DNA from 3 places in the Terrabacter sp. 2RAF25 genome. Region 2 is predicted to be linked to each of the others. Evidence: riboswitches for the same ligand, from Rfam matches in the RefSeq annotation. Region 2 holds a riboswitch; each other region holds the start of a gene.
The links. A riboswitch is a leader RNA that binds a small molecule or an ion and turns the genes downstream of it on or off. The one in region 2 is predicted to bind S-adenosylmethionine.

Region 1 (5,719 bases), on a different contig from region 2:
CTCGACGGCGACGAGCTCGTCGTGATGGCCGGTGACTTCAACGCGGACTACGGGCACCCCGGCCTGAGAGACCTCGCCCAGGGGCTCGAGGACGCGCAACGCACCGACGGCCAGGGCTGGGTGCGCACCTGGCCTTTCGCAGGCAACCGTCTCCCGGCCTTCGTGCAGCTCGACCACCTGCTGAGTCGCGGCCTGACTGTCGTCTCCGCCGGGCAGGTCGCGATCAACCGGGCTGACCACGCCGCGGTCTGGGCCAGCTACTCGCTACCGAAGCGCTGAGCGCACCGGGGCCAGGTCAGTCGGCCGGCCGGGCCCGGCCCCGGCCCCGGCAGGGTGGCCAGGTCGCCGACCGAAGGTCACCAGGGACGCTCGACCTCGACGTCGCGTGGGTCGGGGCCGTCGACGGCCCATCCCGAGTCGGACAGCGTCCAGTCGGCCGACGGGCCGTGCTCCACGAGCCCCGCGACGGCCGAGACGAGACGCTCGACGCCCTCGAGCGTCGAGCCGAGACCGATGCTCGCGCGAACGGCGGTGCCCGACCTCTCGCCCCACGGGTCGTCGAGGAGCTCGTCGACGAGCAGGTGGGCGCAGAACTTGCCGTCGCGCACTCCGATGCCATGCTCTACCGAGAGCACCTGCGAGACGAGCGAGGAGTCCCAGCCGTCGATGGTGAACGCGACGACGCCGACGCGGTCGTGGCCCTCGCCGAAGATGGAGAGCACCTCGACGCCGGGGACCTCGTCGAGGCCGGCGCTCAGGCGCTCGAGCAGCTGCGCCTCGTGGGCCTCGATGACCTCGCGGTGGCGGCTGATCGTCGCACACGCGGCGGCGAGGGCGATCGCGCCGATCACGTTGGGGCTGCCGCCCTCGTGGCGGGCGGGGCCGGTGGCCCACGTCGTGCCCTCCTCGGTGACCGAGCGCGTCGCGCCGCCGCCGAGCAGGTAGGGGTTGCCGGCGTCGAGCCAGTCGGAGCGCCCGGCCAGCACGCCTGTGCCGTAAGGGGCGTACGTCTTGTGGCCCGAGAAGGCGACGTAGTCGGCGTCCCAGCCCGCGAGGTCGATGGTGCGGTGGGCCGAGAGCTGGGCGGCGTCGACGGCGATGCGGGCGCCGTGGGCGTGGGCCAGCGCCGCGAAGCGCTCGACGGGCCACACCTCGCCCGTGACGTTCGAGGCAGCCGTGAGCACGACGAGGCGGTGGCGCGACGGGTGGTCGTCGAGGGCCTCCTCGAGCAGGGCGTGCGCGTCCTCGACCGTCTGCGGCACCGGCAGGCGCACGGTGCGGAACCGCCCCCAGGGCAGCAGGGTCGAGTGGTGCTCGGTGCCGAAGACGAAGACGGTCGTGCGACTCGGCAACGCCTTGCTCAGCAGCGCCCACGAGTCGGTGGTCGTACGCGTGAAGATGACCGAGTCGTCTTCGCGGGCGCCGACGAACGCGGCCACCTCGGCGCGGGCCTGCTCGTACCAGGCGCTCGTCAGGCGTGAGGCGAAGCCGGCCCCCCGGTGCACGGAGGAGTACGTCACCAGGGCCCGGTCGACGGCGGCCTTGACGGTCTCGAGCGCGGGCGTCGAGGCGGCGTGGTCGAGGTTCGCGTATGCCGTGTCGCCGCGCAGCGTCGGGACGCGGAGCCCCGCGCCGACGACCGCCGGCAAGGAGGCGGCCTCGGGGACGACGTGCAGCGCGCGCGTCCGGACGATGGGGGCGGGGGTGCCACCACAGAGTGAGGTGCTGGGAAGAACCGACATGGGAGTGCTCCAGGGGCCAGGGACCCACCGGATGCAGGTCCGCGCTTGCCGACCCGGATCACACGAGCTCATCGGGGTCGACCTGGTCGTCACCCGGAGCACCCCACCGCGGAGGAGGGTTGCTGGCCAGCGAGCCGGGGCTTGTCACTGGCACTCATGACCTGGCATCGAAGATAGGCGGGCGCTCGCTGTGTGTCCACCCTCCGGTCCACAGGTGTCGGCATCTGAGACGCGTCGTCGACCAGGCGGGCCGGTGGCGACAGGGTGATCTTGGTGTCAGCGCCCCTTCCGGGAACCCCGGCTGCCGTCGTGCCGATGTGCCCTGTTGCGCGTGTGACGCGTGAGTTCAGAGGTGCCTTGACGTACGGTGCGACCATGGGGTCACGTCCGTCCAGCAGCCAGCGCTCGAGCACCGCCGCGGCCACCCGCGCCAAGGGGGCGACCGGCAGCGCCTCGTCACGCCCACCCGCTGCCCGCTCGACCCGCCCCGCGCAGCGCAAGCCTGCCGCGCGCAAGCCGCCGGCGAAGGCCGCCTCCAAGACCCGTGACGGCGGGCTCCCCTTCCCGCTCAGCGCCATGCGGAGCACCTGGATGGGTGTCTCGCACATGGCCGGGGGAGCGGTCCGACGCGTCGGCCACAGCGCCGCCGACCTCGAGCCCGAGCACCGCCGCGACGGCATCGGCTTCGCACTGCTCGCCCTCGCCGTCGTCGTCGCGGCCCGCGAGTGGTGGGGCGTCGCCGGTTCGTTCGGCCAGGTCGTCCACGCGATCTTCGCGGGCACGTTCGGCCGGGTCGCGTATGCCGTCCCGCTCGTCCTGCTGGCCCTCGGCCTCCGCATGCTCCGCGCCCCCCAGGACGAGGCGACGACCAACCGCATCGTCGTCGGCACCGTCGCGCTCACCTTCGCCGCCTGCGGTCTCGCGCACCTGGCCGACGGCATCCCCAACCCGCCAGACGGGGCCGACGGCATGCGCGCCGCCGGCGGCATCCTCGGCTTCCTCGCCTCGAGCCCCCTCGCGGCCGCCGTGTCGCCCTACGGCGCGCTCGTGCTGCTGGTCCTGCTGGGCATCTTCGGCCTGCTCGTCATCACGGCGACGCCCGTCAACCTGATCCCGGCGCGCCTGCGTCAGCTCAAGGCACTCGTCATCGACCGGGGCCACCACGACACCGACGTCGAGCCCCACGCCGGCGACGACGCACCGGCAGCCGCGGTCAAGCGGGCGCGGCGCAAGGCCGTCGACCTGTCCGACCGCGACGGCGACGAGGCCTTCCGTCAGGCCGCGCAGAAGGGCGCCGACGACGACGAGCCGACCACGCGCCTGCGTCCCGGCGAGAAGCGCCCGACCGCTCCGGGCGTGCTGGCGCCGCGGCCGTCCGGCGAGAAGGCCATCGACGCGACCGACCCGAAGACACTCGGTGCCCCCGACACGAGCAAGGTGGGGCCCAAGGCCGAGCTCATCCCGCCGCCCATGTCCGACCTGCCTGCCCGCGTCGAGCAGCTGAGCCTCGGCGGCGACATCACCTACCAGCTGCCCGACCACTCGATGCTGACGCCCGGGCCGCCGCACAAGACCCGCAGCGAGACCAACGACCGCGTCGTCGAGTCGCTGACCAACGTCTTCGACCAGTTCGACATCGACGCCGCCGTCACCGGGTTCACCCGTGGACCGACCGTCACGCGCTACGAGGTCGAGCTCGGCTCGGGCACCAAGGTCGAGCGCGTCACCGCCCTCTCCAAGAACATCGCGTATGCCGTCGCCTCGGCCGACGTGCGCATCCTCAGCCCCATCCCGGGCAAGTCGGCCATCGGCATCGAGATCCCCAACCTCGACCGCGAGAACGTCTCGCTCGGCGACGTGCTGCGCAGCAACACGGCCCGAACCAACGAGCACCCGATGGTCATGGGCGTCGGCAAGGACGTCGAGGGCGCGTACGTCATCGCCAACCTCGCGAAGATGCCGCACCTGCTCGTCGCCGGCGCCACCGGCTCCGGCAAGTCGAGCTTCGTGAACTCGATGATCACCTCGATCCTCATGCGCTCGACGCCCGAAGAGGTGCGCCTCATCCTCGTCGACCCGAAGCGCGTCGAGCTGACGGCATACGAAGGCATCCCGCACCTCATCACGCCCATCATCACCAACCCCAAGAAGGCCGCCGAGGCCCTCGCGTGGGTCGTCAAGGAGATGGACCAGCGCTACGACGACCTCGCCGCGTTCGGGTTCAAGCACGTCGACGACTTCAACAAGGCGGTGCGCGCCGGCAAGGTCAAGCCGCTGGCCGGCTCCGAGCGCCAGATCACGACCTACCCGTACCTGCTCGTCGTCGTCGACGAGCTCGCCGACCTCATGATGGTCGCCCCGCGCGACGTCGAGGAGTCGGTCGTGCGCATCACGCAGCTCGCACGCGCGGCCGGCATCCACCTCGTCCTCGCCACGCAGCGTCCGTCGGTCGACGTCGTCACCGGCCTCATCAAGGCCAACGTGCCCTCGCGCATGGCCTTCGCGACGAGCTCCCTCGCTGACTCGCGCGTCGTGCTCGACCAGCCCGGTGCCGAGAAGCTCATCGGTCAGGGTGACGCGCTCTTCCTCCCGATGGGCGCGAGCAAGCCGATGCGTGTGCAGGGCGCGTGGGTCAACGAGTCCGAGATCCACGAGGTCGTCAAGTTCGTCACGACGCAGCTCAAGCCGAACTACGTCGAGAACGTCACCGTCGCGGCCCCAAAGAAGCAGATCGACGACGACATCGGCGACGACCTCGACGTGCTGCTCCAGGCCACCGAGCTCGTCGTCACGACCCAGTTCGGCTCGACGTCGATGCTCCAGCGCAAGCTGCGCGTCGGCTTCGCCAAGGCCGGCCGCCTGATGGACCTGCTCGAGTCGCGCGGGGTCGTCGGGCCCAGCGAGGGCTCCAAGGCGCGCGACGTGCTCGTGCGACCCGACGACCTGCCGCAGACACTGGCCCTGCTGCGCGGCGACGAGGTGCCGCACCCCGTCGTCGACGAGCCGCCGACCGACGACGGTCCGTATGCCGCATCGCCGGTCGACGTCGTCGACGAGGACTCCGACGGTGGCACGGCACACGGCGACGACACGGCCGGCGACCCGGACGATGCCGACGCGACTGCGATGCCACGACGCACCGCGTCGCTCGTCGCTGAGCGCGGCGAGCGTCGTGAGTCCGGCGACGACTACGACGGCGACAGCACGCAGGCGATGCCCGCCGCGAGGTGGACACCCGGCGACATGACGCGCACCGTCGACGAGGACGACGAGGAGTCCGAGGACGCCTGGAACCTCACCGACCGCGGCGGCCGCGAGCGCTACTGACGCACCCCCCCGGCCCCACCCCCACCCCCACCCCCACCTCCAACTCCAACCGTCGAGAGGCCAAAGTTCGCGAGTCCTGCACCGTCGAGTGGCCAAAGTTCGTGGTTGCCCGGTCGCAGAGTCTGGCCTCTTGACCTCGATGGACGTTCAAGACGTGGCCACTCGACGTGGGGGTGGCCGCAAACTTTGGCCTTTCGACGGGTGAGGGTCAGGGGGTGAAGCGGTAGCCCAGGCCGGGCTCGGTGACCAGGTGGCGCGGGTTGCCCGGGTCGGGTTCGAGCTTGCGTCGCAGCTGGTTGGCGTAGACGCGTAGGTAGTTCGACTCCCGGCCGTAGGACGGACCCCACACGGCGCGGAGCAGGTCCTGCTGCGAGACGAGGTGACCGGGCTCGCGGCAGAGGGCCTCGAGCAGCCGCCACTCGGTGGGGGTGAGGCGCACGTCGGCGCCGGCGACGGTCGCGCGCCGCTCGGCGAAGTCGAGGCGGAAGTGGTCGGTGGTCATCGGTTCGAGGTGCTGGCCCGGCGTGCTGCCACGACGGAGGGCGGCCCGCACCCGCGCGAGCAGCTCCTCGACGCCGAAGGGCTTGGTGACGTAGTCGTCGGCGCCGAGGTCGAGGGCCTCGATCTTGTCGTCGGACTCGTGCCGGGCC
Region 2 (5,719 bases):
GCGTCGACGTCCTCGCACGCTGTGCGACCCGAAAATGCAGCAGGTCAGGCGCCCGGATGGGCACCTGACCTGCGCAACGCTGCGGGCTGATCCGTCAGTCGAGGTAGTCGCGCAGCACCTGGCTGCGGCTCGGGTGACGCAGCTTGCTCATCGTCTTCGACTCGATCTGGCGGATCCGCTCACGCGTGACGCCGTAGACCTTGCCGATCTCGTCGAGCGTCTTCGGCTGGCCGTCGGTCAGGCCGAAACGCATCGAGACGACGCCGGCCTCGCGCTCGGAGAGCGTGTCGAGCACCGAGTGCAGCTGCTCCTGCAGGAGCGTGAAGCTCACGGCGTCGGCCGGGACGACGGCCTCGGAGTCCTCGATGAGGTCACCGAACTCGCTGTCGCCGTCCTCGCCGAGCGGGGTGTGCAGCGAGATCGGCTCGCGGCCGTACTTCTGGACCTCGACGACCTTCTCGGGCGTCATGTCGAGCTCCTTGGCCAGCTCCTCCGGGGTGGGCTCACGGCCCAGGTCCTGGAGCATCTGACGCTGCACACGGGCGAGCTTGTTGATGACCTCGACCATGTGGACCGGGATGCGGATGGTGCGCGCCTGGTCGGCCATGGCGCGGGTGATGGCCTGGCGGATCCACCACGTCGCGTACGTCGAGAACTTGTAGCCCTTGGTGTAGTCGAACTTCTCGACCGCACGGATGAGACCGAGGTTGCCCTCCTGGATCAGGTCGAGGAAGAGCATGCCGCGGCCGGTGTAGCGCTTGGCCAGCGAGACGACGAGTCGCAGGTTGGCCTCGAGCAGGTGGTTCTTGGCCTTCTTGCCGTCCTGGGCGATCCACCAGAGCTCACGCTTGAGCTTCATCTCGATCTTGTCGCCCGAGTTGAGCTTCTCCTCGGCGAAGAGGCCGGCCTCGATGCGCTTGGCCAGCTCGACCTCCTGCTCGGCGTTGAGCAGGGCGACCTTGCCGATCTGCTTGAGGTAGTCCTTGACCGGGTCGGCGGTGGCACCAGCCGTGACGACCTGCTGCGCGGGGGCGTCGTCCTCGTCGTCGTCGCGGATGACGAAGCCGGACTCCTCTGCCTCCTCGGCCTTGGCTCCGGCAGCAGGACCACCCTCGCCGTCGTCGGAGTCCTCGGCAGCATCGTCGACGACCTCTTCGAGCTCGCCCACCGGGGCGTCGTCGGGCTCGGCGTCGTCAGCGTCCTCGGCACCGGCGGTTGCGGCACCGTCGGCGGAGGTGGCGGCGGACTTCGCCGCCGTCTTCTTGGCAGCCGTCTTCTTCGCCGCGGGCTTGGCGGCGGCCTTGGCCACACCGGCGTTCGTCGTGGCCTTCTTGGCCGTCGTCCTGGCTGCCGTCGACCGGCCGGTAGCAGCGCCGGCCGTCTCGTCACCCTCGACGGCGCCGGGTGCCGACGTCGTCTTGGTGGCAGCCTTCTTGGCGGCGGTCTTCGTCGTCGCGGTCGTCGTCCGTGTGGCGGACTTCGTCGCGGCGGCAGTCGTGTTGCGTGCGGTGGCCACACTGCCTCCCTTGGTCCCTGAACGGGTCTTCTTCGTCGTGCTGGAGTGCGGCGCGTCGACGACGATCTCGATGTCGTGGGCCTCGAGAGTCGTGAGGACCGGCTTCATCTGCTTGAGGTCGAGACCTGCGTCGACCTGCGCTCGCGCGATCTCAGTGCCGGTGATGGTTCCGTTGGTGCTGCCCTTGACCAGGAGCTGCATGATCGCCTCGTGCTGGAACACCTTCGGCAGGGTTTTCGGAGCTCCAGCGGTTGTTGCCTTGGGCACGGATGCAGTCGCCTTTCGTCGCACGGTCTCGTCGGATGATCGACCCGAAAGCGGGCATGCATCATCACAACGAACGAGAATGGGGGTTGGTGCCGGAAGGGCTTGGCCTGTCGGAGTCGACCCCTGAGTCGATCTCTCGGTCCGCCTCGTGCGATCCGGTACTCAGACATTATAAAGCGCCTCAGGGCGTCCGAGCGAACGCACCGGTGTGCAGCGTGGCGCCGGACCAGCCGCGGGACGTGAACCGGGTCCGTCGCGACCGGGTGGAAGGGGCGTCAATCGCCCTTGACGGCGAGGACGGGGCAGCTCGCGTCGAGCAGGATCCGCTGGGCGTTCGAGCCGAGGATGAGCTTGCCCACCGGGCTGCGGCGCCGGAGGCCGATGACGATGAAGTCGGCCTTCTCCTCCTCGGCGACGGAGATGAGGTCCTCGGCGGGGTCGTTGCCGCGGACGAGCTGGCGCACCTCGTGCTCGAGGCCCCTCTCATCGAGGAGTGCCTGCACGCGGGCGAGCTCGGTCTCGAACTGGTGCGCCTCGTTGGCGTCGAAGTCCTTGCCTCCCCGGTGGGAGCTGATGACGACGAGCTTCGTGCCTCGCAGGACGCATTCCTCGGCGGCTCGCTTGAGCGCCGCGCGACCTTCCTTGGTGGCGACATAACCAACGACGATGGCCACTTTCCCGGACCTCCTTGGGACGGAAACAAGCAGTGCTCGCACCGTACCCGAAATCACGTCACACGGCGCGTGCCGCGCTGAGCCTGCGGTCGGTGCCTCCGACGCGGCCCGAAACACCCCGAGCCGCAGGACGGTTCAGGTGTGGTCGGCCCGCCCGCGCGCGAGCGCGGCACTGACGATGCGCCCCACCTGGTCCTCCTCGATGAGGAAGCCGTCGTGCCCGAACGCCGACGTGATGTGCTCGCGGTGCGAGCGAGGCAGCGCCGCATGGAGGTCGTCCGAGAGGCGCGGCGGGTAGAGCCGGTCGGTGTCGACGGACACGATGGTGCAGTCAGCCTCGACGCTCGCCAGGGCCGCCGCGACACCACCGCGGTCGCGGCCGACGTCGTGCGAGTTCATCGCCTCGGTGAGGACGACGTACGAGTTGGCGTCGAAGCGGCGCGCGAGCTTGCCGGCATGGTGGTCGAGGTAGGACTCGACGGCGAACCTGCCCCGGTCGCCGGCACGCAACGGGTCCTCACCCAGCTGCGCCTCGCGCCCGAAGCGCTCGTCGAGCTCGCTCTCGGTGCGATAGGTGATGTGGGCGATACGGCGCGCGAGGCCGAGCCCTACATCGGGGCGACGGTCGCCGGCGTAGTAGTCGCCGCCGGCGAAGTCGGGGTCGTTGCGGATCGCGAGCAGCTGTGGCTGGCACCAGGCGATCTGGTCGGCGGTCGCGTAGGCGGTCGACGCGAGGACGATGCACCGGTCGACGTCGTTGGCATGCGTGACGGCCCACTCGATGGCGCGCATGCCCCCCATCGATCCGCCGACGACAGCCGCCAGTCGGCGGATGCCCAGGTGGTCGAGCAGGGCCCGCTCGGCCGCCACCTGGTCTCGCACGGTGACGTACGGGAAACGGCTTCCCCAGGCCCGCCCGTCGGGGGCGGGGCTGGAGGGACCGGTGCTGCCCTGGCAGCCCCCGAGCACGTTGGCGGCGACGACGAACCACTCGTCGGGGTCGACCGTGCGACCCGCGCCGATGAGGGAGTTCCACCAACCCGGCGAGGCGTGACCGTCGCCGGCCTCACCGACCACGTGGCTGTCGCCGGTGAGGGCGTGCTCCACGAGGATGACGTTGTCTCCGGCCTCGTTGAGCCGGCCCCACGTCTCGTACGCGATGCGGACGTCGGGCACCGCTCCCCCGCGCTCGAGCTCCACGTCGCCGATGTCCGCGAACTGGCGGTGGCCCACGTGGTCACCGTCACGCCACGCGCCGTCCGGGCGCTGTCGTCGGAACGGCTCGTCGTGCGCAGGTTCGTGCCCGACCGGACGAGACCCGCCCGCGAGCTCAGCGCCCGGGGCCGGGCGCGCGAGACGACGCGTGCTCTGCTTCCGGTGCGTAACGGTCATCGAGGCACTCCTGGTGTTCGCGCTTGCGCACACCCGCGGCGGGTGCGGCCAGGTCTTCACCCGGGGCACCCCACCGCGACGGAGGGTTGCCGACCAGCGAGCCGGGGCTTGTCGCTGGTACTCATGACCTTCGCCCACCATAACCGAGGGCCGCACCGCAGCAGACCCTCTGGTCCACGACATGGGACGCCCCAGCGCGGGAGCGCGAGCGAGCCCCGTGGGGTCGCGGACGCACCACCTAGGCACACGCCGGAGGTCGGAGCCCGACGTCGAGCGACTGCCGGACGAGCAGGCTCAGACAGTGGTCTGGCTCGAGGTCGAGCGCCCTGTCGGCCGCGACGCCGGCACGGGCCCCGTCACCGCACCACCACGCGAGCGACGCGACGACGGACAGCAGCGGCGCGGCATGGGCCGCCGGCGTCATGCGGCAGACCACTTCGAGCCGCGAGAGCAGCAGGCGCGGTGCTGCTGCATCGTCCCAGTCGTCCCAGCCACCGTCGAGCGCGCTCGGCGCGAGTGCGTCGTCTCGTACCTCCGAGTCACCGTCGAGGTCGTTCATCCACTCGGCCATACTGCCGCGCCCGGCACCAGACGAGAAGGCGGAGGCGGGCGACGCGGGTGCCGATGCCGAACCCGCAACGGCCGAGGAGCGGACGTGCAGATCGGGGCCGAGGAAGACCTCCAGCATGGCGACCAGCTCGTCGGGGAACGACTCCAGCGACACCGAGCCCGGGCAGAGCCAGCCCACGACGGCGTCACGGAACTCCACGTCACGCAGGGGTCCGACGACCGCCGGGAGCCAGTGCTCCAGCCCGAAGCCCTCGATCTCGCCGTGCAGCAGGCCGCTCCAGGCGACGAGCGCGTCGTTCACGAGGAACTGTCTCGCCGACAGGTCACCACCGTCGAGGACACTGAGACCGGCGTCAGCGGGCCGGCGCCTCCAACCCGACCTGCGCGACCGGGCAGCCTCCGGGCCCGGCACGGAACCCGAGATCGAGCCGCCGGCATCTGCGTAGCGGCGTTGCCAGTCGTCGATGGCTGCGACCGTCAGGGCATGGCGCGGGGCGCCCGCGTCGAGAGGTTCGACCAGTCGGGCCAGGCAGGCTCGGTCGGGAAGCACGGAGTGGCCCAGGGCGACGTAGCTCGCGACGGCAGGCACGTCCGCCTGCTCGGGCAGCAGCCACCCCTCGTCGGGGCAGCAGTCGCACCCGACCGAGCGCCACCTCCCGCCGCGGACGACGAGCCGTTCGCGCACGACGACACCTGCCCGCTCGAGACCCTCGACGAGCTCCTCGAGGAGGGGCAGCGACTGGTCGGGCTCGTCCTCGAAGCCGACGACGGCCACCGACGAGGGCTTCCCGTCGAGGACGGTCGGCAGCAGCTGGGGAGCGGACTCGGTCGCGACCGGATGGTCGACGGCGTCCTGGCGGGCCACGAGTCCGAGCCGCTTGCCGTGGAAGCACACGACGACGACGCTGCGCTCGGGCTGGAATCCGAGGTGGAAGGGGATGATGGTCAGCAGCTCAGCTGGCCCTGACAATGAGATCTTCGGCATGGATCGAGCGTGGTCGCGCCGGCCACACGCCGACAGGCCCCCGGGCAGGCCTGTGGACCAAGGCCGCTCGGCCCGAGGGGGTGTGGATCGCCACCGGCACCCGGGCTGGAGGAGCGGTCGTCGCAGGCTCGAGAGTCAGCGCTCCAGACGCTTGCGCACCGACTCGAGCACATAGTCCGTCGCGGCCTGGCGCACACCCTCGGGCAGGCTCACGCGCTCGGACCGCCCCGGATCCGTGCGCGATCCGGCGACGCGCCCCGGCGCGGCAGCCCCCGTGGTGTCGCGGTCGCGGCGCATCCCGTCGCTGACGCCGCC
Region 3 (5,719 bases), on a different contig from region 2:
GGATCGCCTTGGGCAGCAGTGCTGCCGCCTTCTCGTCCTTGGTGGCGGTGACCCGGTTCTGCTCGGGTGAGGTGTTGACTCCGGCCGCCGCTGCGGACGGGCTGAGGGCAGCGGCGCCGGCTCCGGCGCCGGACGAGCTCGCCTCGGCGGCGCCGGAGCAGGCGGCGAGCGCGACGACACCGGTGAGCGCGAGGGCGGTGACGGCATACGTGGTCGGACGGCGGACGGTGTGCGGGCGTGCGGACATGAGGTCTCCTCTCGGCACCCGTGTCGGGTGCGAGTCAGCTGGGTGGCCGCGAGGCGGCCGGAGGGGTGGGTGTGGGTGGCGCGGGTGTCAGAGGACGCGGTCGATGAAGGCGCGGGTGCGCTCGTGGCGCGGCTGGTCGATGACCTGGCTCGGGGGCCCCTGCTCGACGACGCGTCCCTCGTCGAGGAAGACGACCGTGTCGGCGACCTCGCGGGCGAAGCCGATCTCGTGGGTCACGACGACGAGGGTGGCGCCGTCACGGGCGAGCTCCTTGATGACGGCGAGCACCTCCCCCACGAGCTCGGGGTCGAGCGCCGAGGTCGGCTCGTCGAAGAGGATGACGTCGGGCTGCAGGGCCAGGGCGCGCGCGATCGCCACGCGCTGCTGCTGGCCTCCCGACAGCTGCCGGGGGTAGGCGGCGGCCCTGTCTCCCAATCCGACCCGGTCGAGCAGGGCGCGCGCCTCGGACTCCACCTCGTCGCGACGGCGACGCTGCGCCGAGACCGGCGCCTCCACGACGTTGTCCAGCACGGTCAGGTGCGGGAAGAGGTTGAAGTTCTGGAACACGAAGCCGATGCGGCTGCGCTGGCGCAGCACCTCACGCTCGGGCAGCTCGTGGAGGCGCTCTCCCACCTGGCGGTAGCCGATGAGGGCGCCGCCCACCCGCACCTGCCCGCGGTCCACCTTCTCGAGGTGGTTGATGGTGCGCAGGAGGGTCGACTTGCCGGAGCCGGACGGGCCGAGGATGACGGTGACCGTGCCTTCGGCGAGCTCGAGGTCGACGTCGTCGAGCACACGGTTCGGGCCGAACGACTTCGTGACGCCGCGGAGGTCGACGACGGCGGTCATCGGGCCACCCCCTCGACGGTCGAGCCGTCGGTGCGCGAGGTCGAGGTCGCGAAGGCGGCCCAGCGGGAACGCAAACGCCGCAACGGCGTCGGCGGCAGCGTGCGTGAGCTTCCGCGGGCGAAGTGGCGCTCGACGTAGTACTGGCCGATCGACAGCAGCGTGGTGAGGATGATGTACCAGACCGTCGCGACGAGCAGCAGCGGCACGACCCTCGAGTTGCGGCCGTAGATCACCTGCACCTGGTAGAAGAGCTCGGGGATCGCGAGCACCGACACGATCGAGGTGCCCTTGAAGAGGCTGATGACCTCGTTGGCGGCGTTCGGCAGGATCGAGCGCATCGCCTGGGGCAGCACGATGCGGAGAAACTGTCGGCGGCGCGGGATGCCGAGGGCCGAGGCGGCCTCGCGCTGGCCCTCGTCGACCGAGAGGATGCCACCCCGGATGATCTCCGCAGCGTACGCCGCCTGGTGCAGGGCGAGGCCGAGCACTGCGGCACCGAGCACCCCGAAGAGGTCGTTCGTCGCGACGCTGCCGAACGACGGCCCGAACGGCAGGCCGAACGAGACGGTCTGGTAGAGGTAGGCGATGTTGAACCAGAAGAGCAGCTGGACGATCAACGGGATGGACCGGAACGCCCAGATGTAGGCCCAAGCGACCGATCGTAGAAAAGCATTGGGAGACAAGCGCATCGCGGCCAGCGCGACGCCGAGGACGAAGCCGGCGACGGTTCCGAGGACCGTGAGCTGGATCGTCGTGCCCAGCGCCTTGATGACGGTCTCGGTCGCGAAGTAGCGGGCGAAGGTGGGCCAGTCCCAACCGGGGTTGGTGGCCAAGCCGTTGACGAACATCGCGACGAGCACGGCGACGGCCGCGACGCCGACCCACGTCCAGGGGTTGCGACGCGGCACGACGGTCAGGGCAGGGGCGGTGGCGGGGCGGAGTGGTGCCGGTGGGGCTGCCGTGGGCGGCGGGTCCGTGGCGAGTGGGCGCACGGCCGAGGTGGTGGACACGGTTGGTCTCCTGAAGGTGCGTCGGAGGGCCCGTCGGCCGCTCGGGCGAGCGGGCGGGCAGGGTCATTCGGTTGCGGCGCAGCGGCTGGGCGGGGTCACCGCGCGTGGCCGGGCACCGGGGAGGCCGGCCGAGGTGCTCGGCGGCCGCGTCGGTCCGTCGTCAGCGACGACAGAGCGCGCTGGACACACGGAGCAGGTCGACGTGACGACGCAGCACCAGTCGGGTGCTCGTGGTGCGCGCCATGACGGCTCCTCGGGTCCTGAACCCGATCACCTCGAGTCCGCGCTTGCCGTCGCCACTTGGCGATGGCCTGGTCCTCACCCGGAGCACCCCGCCGCGGAGGAGGGTTGCTGTCCAGCGAGCCGGGGCTTTGCGCTGGAACTCTTGACCTGTCGATGACACTACGAACCCTCCCCGAGGCCGTCAATCGGGCCAAGCGGCCGTTTCGTATCGATTGGAGCAATGCCGATCTCGAGCCGTCGAGTGCGAGTCCGACTGTGGCGCATGGCTTTTCGTCTCCATCGCCGCGCCCTTCCCGGATCTAATTCCTAGCAAATCAGTCGGAAATAGGTTGTGGTCCTTCTTGCATCTTGAGACACCGCGCCCGCGGCGGGTGGCACGGAAACCCACATCGTCGCTTCGCGCAGTCGGACGCCAGGTGTCCGGACGGTCAGGGCGAAGCCTCGTACCATCGGTACATGCCTGACGACGGCCTGCCCAAGATCGGCGCACCGGCCACCCGCGCCCTGTCCTCGATCGGCGTGACACGACTCGACCAGCTCGTCGACCACGACGAGAGCGAACTGCTCACCCTGCACGGCTTCGGCCCGCGAGCACTGCGCATCCTCGAGGAGGCGCTCGACGCGGCCGGCCTGTCCCTGCGCTCGTAGTCAGCTCATGACCTCCGACACTTCGGCCGAGTCCGCGCTGCTGCTCGCCATCCCGGCGGCCGAGCCCGCGGTGGCCCGGCACCGGGAGCGTCACGACCTCTCGGCCCGCATGGGCGTCCCGGCCCACGTCACGGTGGCCTACCCCTTCAAGCCCTGGGCGCTCGTCGAGGACGGCGACCTGTCGGCTCTCGCGGCGCTGTGCCGCGCGACGCCCGCGCTGGATCTCATGTTCTCGAGGACGGGGTGGTTCGGCGACGACGTCCTCTTCCTCGAACCCGATGACCTGGGGTCCATCGTCGCCCTCACCCGTCGCGTCGAACGGGCCTTCCCCGACTACCCCATCTACGGCGGCGTTTTCGACGATCTCCACCCCCACCTGACGGTCGGTCACGGCAGCGGCGTCGCCGCACTACGCGCCATCGAGCAGGAGCTGGCGTCACAGCTCCCGCTGTCGCAGGTCGTCGACCGGCTGCAGCTCTGGAGCGGACCACCGCTGGCCAGCGCCACTCCGGGCTGGCGGCTCATGCGGTCCTTCCCGCTCGGCGGCTGAGGCAGCGGCGGGACCGTCAGCAGGGTCCCGTCATGACCAGGGGTTGTCGGCCTTGTCGCGCATCCGCTTCGTCCAGGCCAGCTCCTGCTTGCCGCACCGCTGACAGACCAGCATCTCCGTGTCACCCGGCTTCCGCCGGAACTGGTGCCACCCCATGATGTGGCAGGACAGGGGCCAGATCTTCACAGCCCGATTCTCCTCCCGGGCCCTCGGCCCCGTCAGGGTTTTGCGCCCCTGGGCCTATCCCTCGACGAGGTCACCCGGAAGAACGTCGACAAGCTCGCGGACCGGCACGCGTCTCGCGCGGTGCGCAGGGCGGCGCGCTGGAAGTCATTGCACTCCATCGCGCCACGCTGTCCGTCAGCGCCGGCGCAGCCGAACCGCCCCGTCGGCGAGCACGCCATCCTCGTGGGGACGCCCGCCTGGACGCACGAGAGCCCCGGACCGTGGTGGTCCGGGGCTCTCGTGTCAGGCGACGACTGGCGTCAGTTGCCCGTCAGCTTCTCGCGAAGCGCCGCAAGCGCCTCGTCGGAAGCCAGGGTGCCCTCGGCCGGGGCCGGAGCGTTGCGCGGGGCGCGCTCGCCACGGTCGGCGTCGCCGGCGTCGGCAACGTCACCGGTCGCGGACGAGTAGGACGTCGCAGAGCCGGCGTTGGCCGCAGCCTCGGCGTCGGCCTTCGTCGCGGCGTCGACCTGGGCCTTGTGGGCCTCCCAGCGGGCGTGGGCGTCGGCGTACTGACGCTCCCATTTCTCGCGCTGGGCGTCGAAGCCCTCGAGCCACTCGTTCGTCTCCGGGTCGAAGCCCTCGGGGTACTTGTAGTTGCCCTGCTCGTCGTACTCGGCAGCCATGCCGTAGAGGGTCGGGTCGAACTCCGACGCCGCGACGGCCTGGTCGTTGGCCTGCTTGAGCGACAGCGAGATGCGACGACGCTCGAGGTCGATGTCGATGACCTTGACGAAGATCTCGTCGCCGACGTTGACGACCTGCTCGGGCAGCTCCACGTGGCGCTCGGCCAGCTCGGAGATGTGCACGAGGCCCTCGATGCCGTCCTCGACGCGAACGAACGCACCGAACGGGACGAGCTTGGTGACCTTGCCCGGGACGACCTGACCGATGGCGTGCGTGCGCGCGAAGTGCTGCCACGGGTCCTCCTGCGTCGCCTTCAGCGACAGGGAGACACGCTCGCGGTCCATGTCGACGTCGAGCACCTCGACGGTGACCTCGGTGCCGACCTCGACGACCTCGGACGGGTGGTCGATGTGCTTCCACGACAGCTCGGAGACGTGCACGAGACCGTCGACGCCGCCGAGGTCCACGAACGCACCGAAGTTGACGATGGAGGACACGACGCCCGAACGGACCTGGCCCTTCTGGAGCTCCTTGAGGAACGTCGTGCGCACCTCGGACTGCGTCTGCTCGAGCCACGCGCGGCGCGACAGGACCACGTTGTTGCGGTTCTTGTCGAGCTCGATGATCTTGGCCTCGATCTCCTTGCCGACGTACGGCTGGAGGTCGCGGACACGACGCATCTCGACGAGCGACGCAGGCAGGAAGCCGCGGAGGCCGATGTCGAGGATGAGACCACCCTTGACGACCTCGATGACGGTGCCGGTGACGACGCCGTCCTCTTCCTTGACCTTCTCGATCGTGCCCCAGGCGCGCTCGTACTGCGCGCGCTTCTTGGACAGGATCAGACGGCCTTCCTTGTCCTCCTTCTGGAGGACGAGGGCCTCGACCTCGTCACCGACCTTGACGATCTCGCCCGGGTCGACGTCGTGCTTGATGGACAGCTCGCGCGAGGGGATGACGCCCTCGGTCTTGTAGCCGATGTCGAGCAGGACCTCGTCCCGGTCGACCTTGACGATGCGACCCTCGACGATGTCGCCGTCGTTGAAGTCCTTGATGGTGGCGTCGATCGCCGCAAGGATGTCTTCCTGAGAGCCGATGTCGTTGATGGCGATCTCAGGCGCGGTCTTCTCGACCGTGTTGGCAGTCATGTAGTAGGAACTCCGATTGTGGACAGTTAGATTGGGGACCTCGCGGCGACGTGCCTGACGGCTCGCCGACCCGATGCCTGTGGACGGGTGCAACATTGAGCATGTGCACACGGATGTGCCCGGCAATCCTATCCGCGCTGTCAGCACCCGGTCAAAAGAGACGATGTATGCCGTG

Region 1: it holds a riboswitch for S-adenosylmethionine, as region 2 does, so the genes downstream of both, AB4091_RS09615 (aminotransferase class V-fold PLP-dependent enzyme) here and metX (homoserine O-acetyltransferase MetX) in region 2, are expected to answer to the same signal.
Region 3: it holds a riboswitch for S-adenosylmethionine, as region 2 does, so the genes downstream of both, AB4091_RS13110 (putative leader peptide) here and metX (homoserine O-acetyltransferase MetX) in region 2, are expected to answer to the same signal.

Annotation. Positions count from the first base shown of each region.
Region 1 is NZ_JBFRGJ010000003.1:139,177-144,895, reverse strand. Features, by position in the region: gene AB4091_RS09620 (endonuclease/exonuclease/phosphatase family protein) at 1-279, shown strand, start outside; gene AB4091_RS09615 (aminotransferase class V-fold PLP-dependent enzyme) at 357-1,742, opposite strand; SAM riboswitch class IV at 1,779-1,904, opposite strand; gene AB4091_RS09610 (DNA translocase FtsK 4TM domain-containing protein) at 2,118-5,069, shown strand; gene AB4091_RS09605 (response regulator transcription factor) at 5,278-5,719, opposite strand, start outside.
Region 2 is NZ_JBFRGJ010000008.1:306,775-312,493, reverse strand. Features, by position in the region: gene AB4091_RS19165 (RNA polymerase sigma factor) at 95-1,738, opposite strand; gene AB4091_RS19160 (universal stress protein) at 2,059-2,457, opposite strand; gene metX (homoserine O-acetyltransferase MetX) at 2,593-3,849, opposite strand; SAM riboswitch class IV at 3,864-3,978, opposite strand; gene AB4091_RS19150 (DUF4192 domain-containing protein) at 4,088-5,404, opposite strand; gene AB4091_RS19145 (YkvA family protein) at 5,540-5,719, opposite strand, start outside.
Region 3 is NZ_JBFRGJ010000004.1:272,056-277,774, forward strand. Features, by position in the region: gene AB4091_RS13095 (ABC transporter substrate-binding protein) at 1-247, opposite strand, end outside; gene AB4091_RS13100 (amino acid ABC transporter ATP-binding protein) at 335-1,096, opposite strand; gene AB4091_RS13105 (amino acid ABC transporter permease) at 1,093-2,106, opposite strand; gene AB4091_RS13110 (putative leader peptide) at 2,267-2,350, opposite strand; SAM riboswitch class IV at 2,385-2,497, opposite strand; gene AB4091_RS13115 (DNA-binding protein) at 2,806-2,997, shown strand; gene AB4091_RS13120 (2'-5' RNA ligase family protein) at 3,005-3,547, shown strand; gene AB4091_RS13125 (hypothetical protein) at 3,578-3,733, opposite strand; gene rpsA (30S ribosomal protein S1) at 4,033-5,544, opposite strand; gene AB4091_RS13135 (class I SAM-dependent methyltransferase) at 5,708-5,719, shown strand, end outside.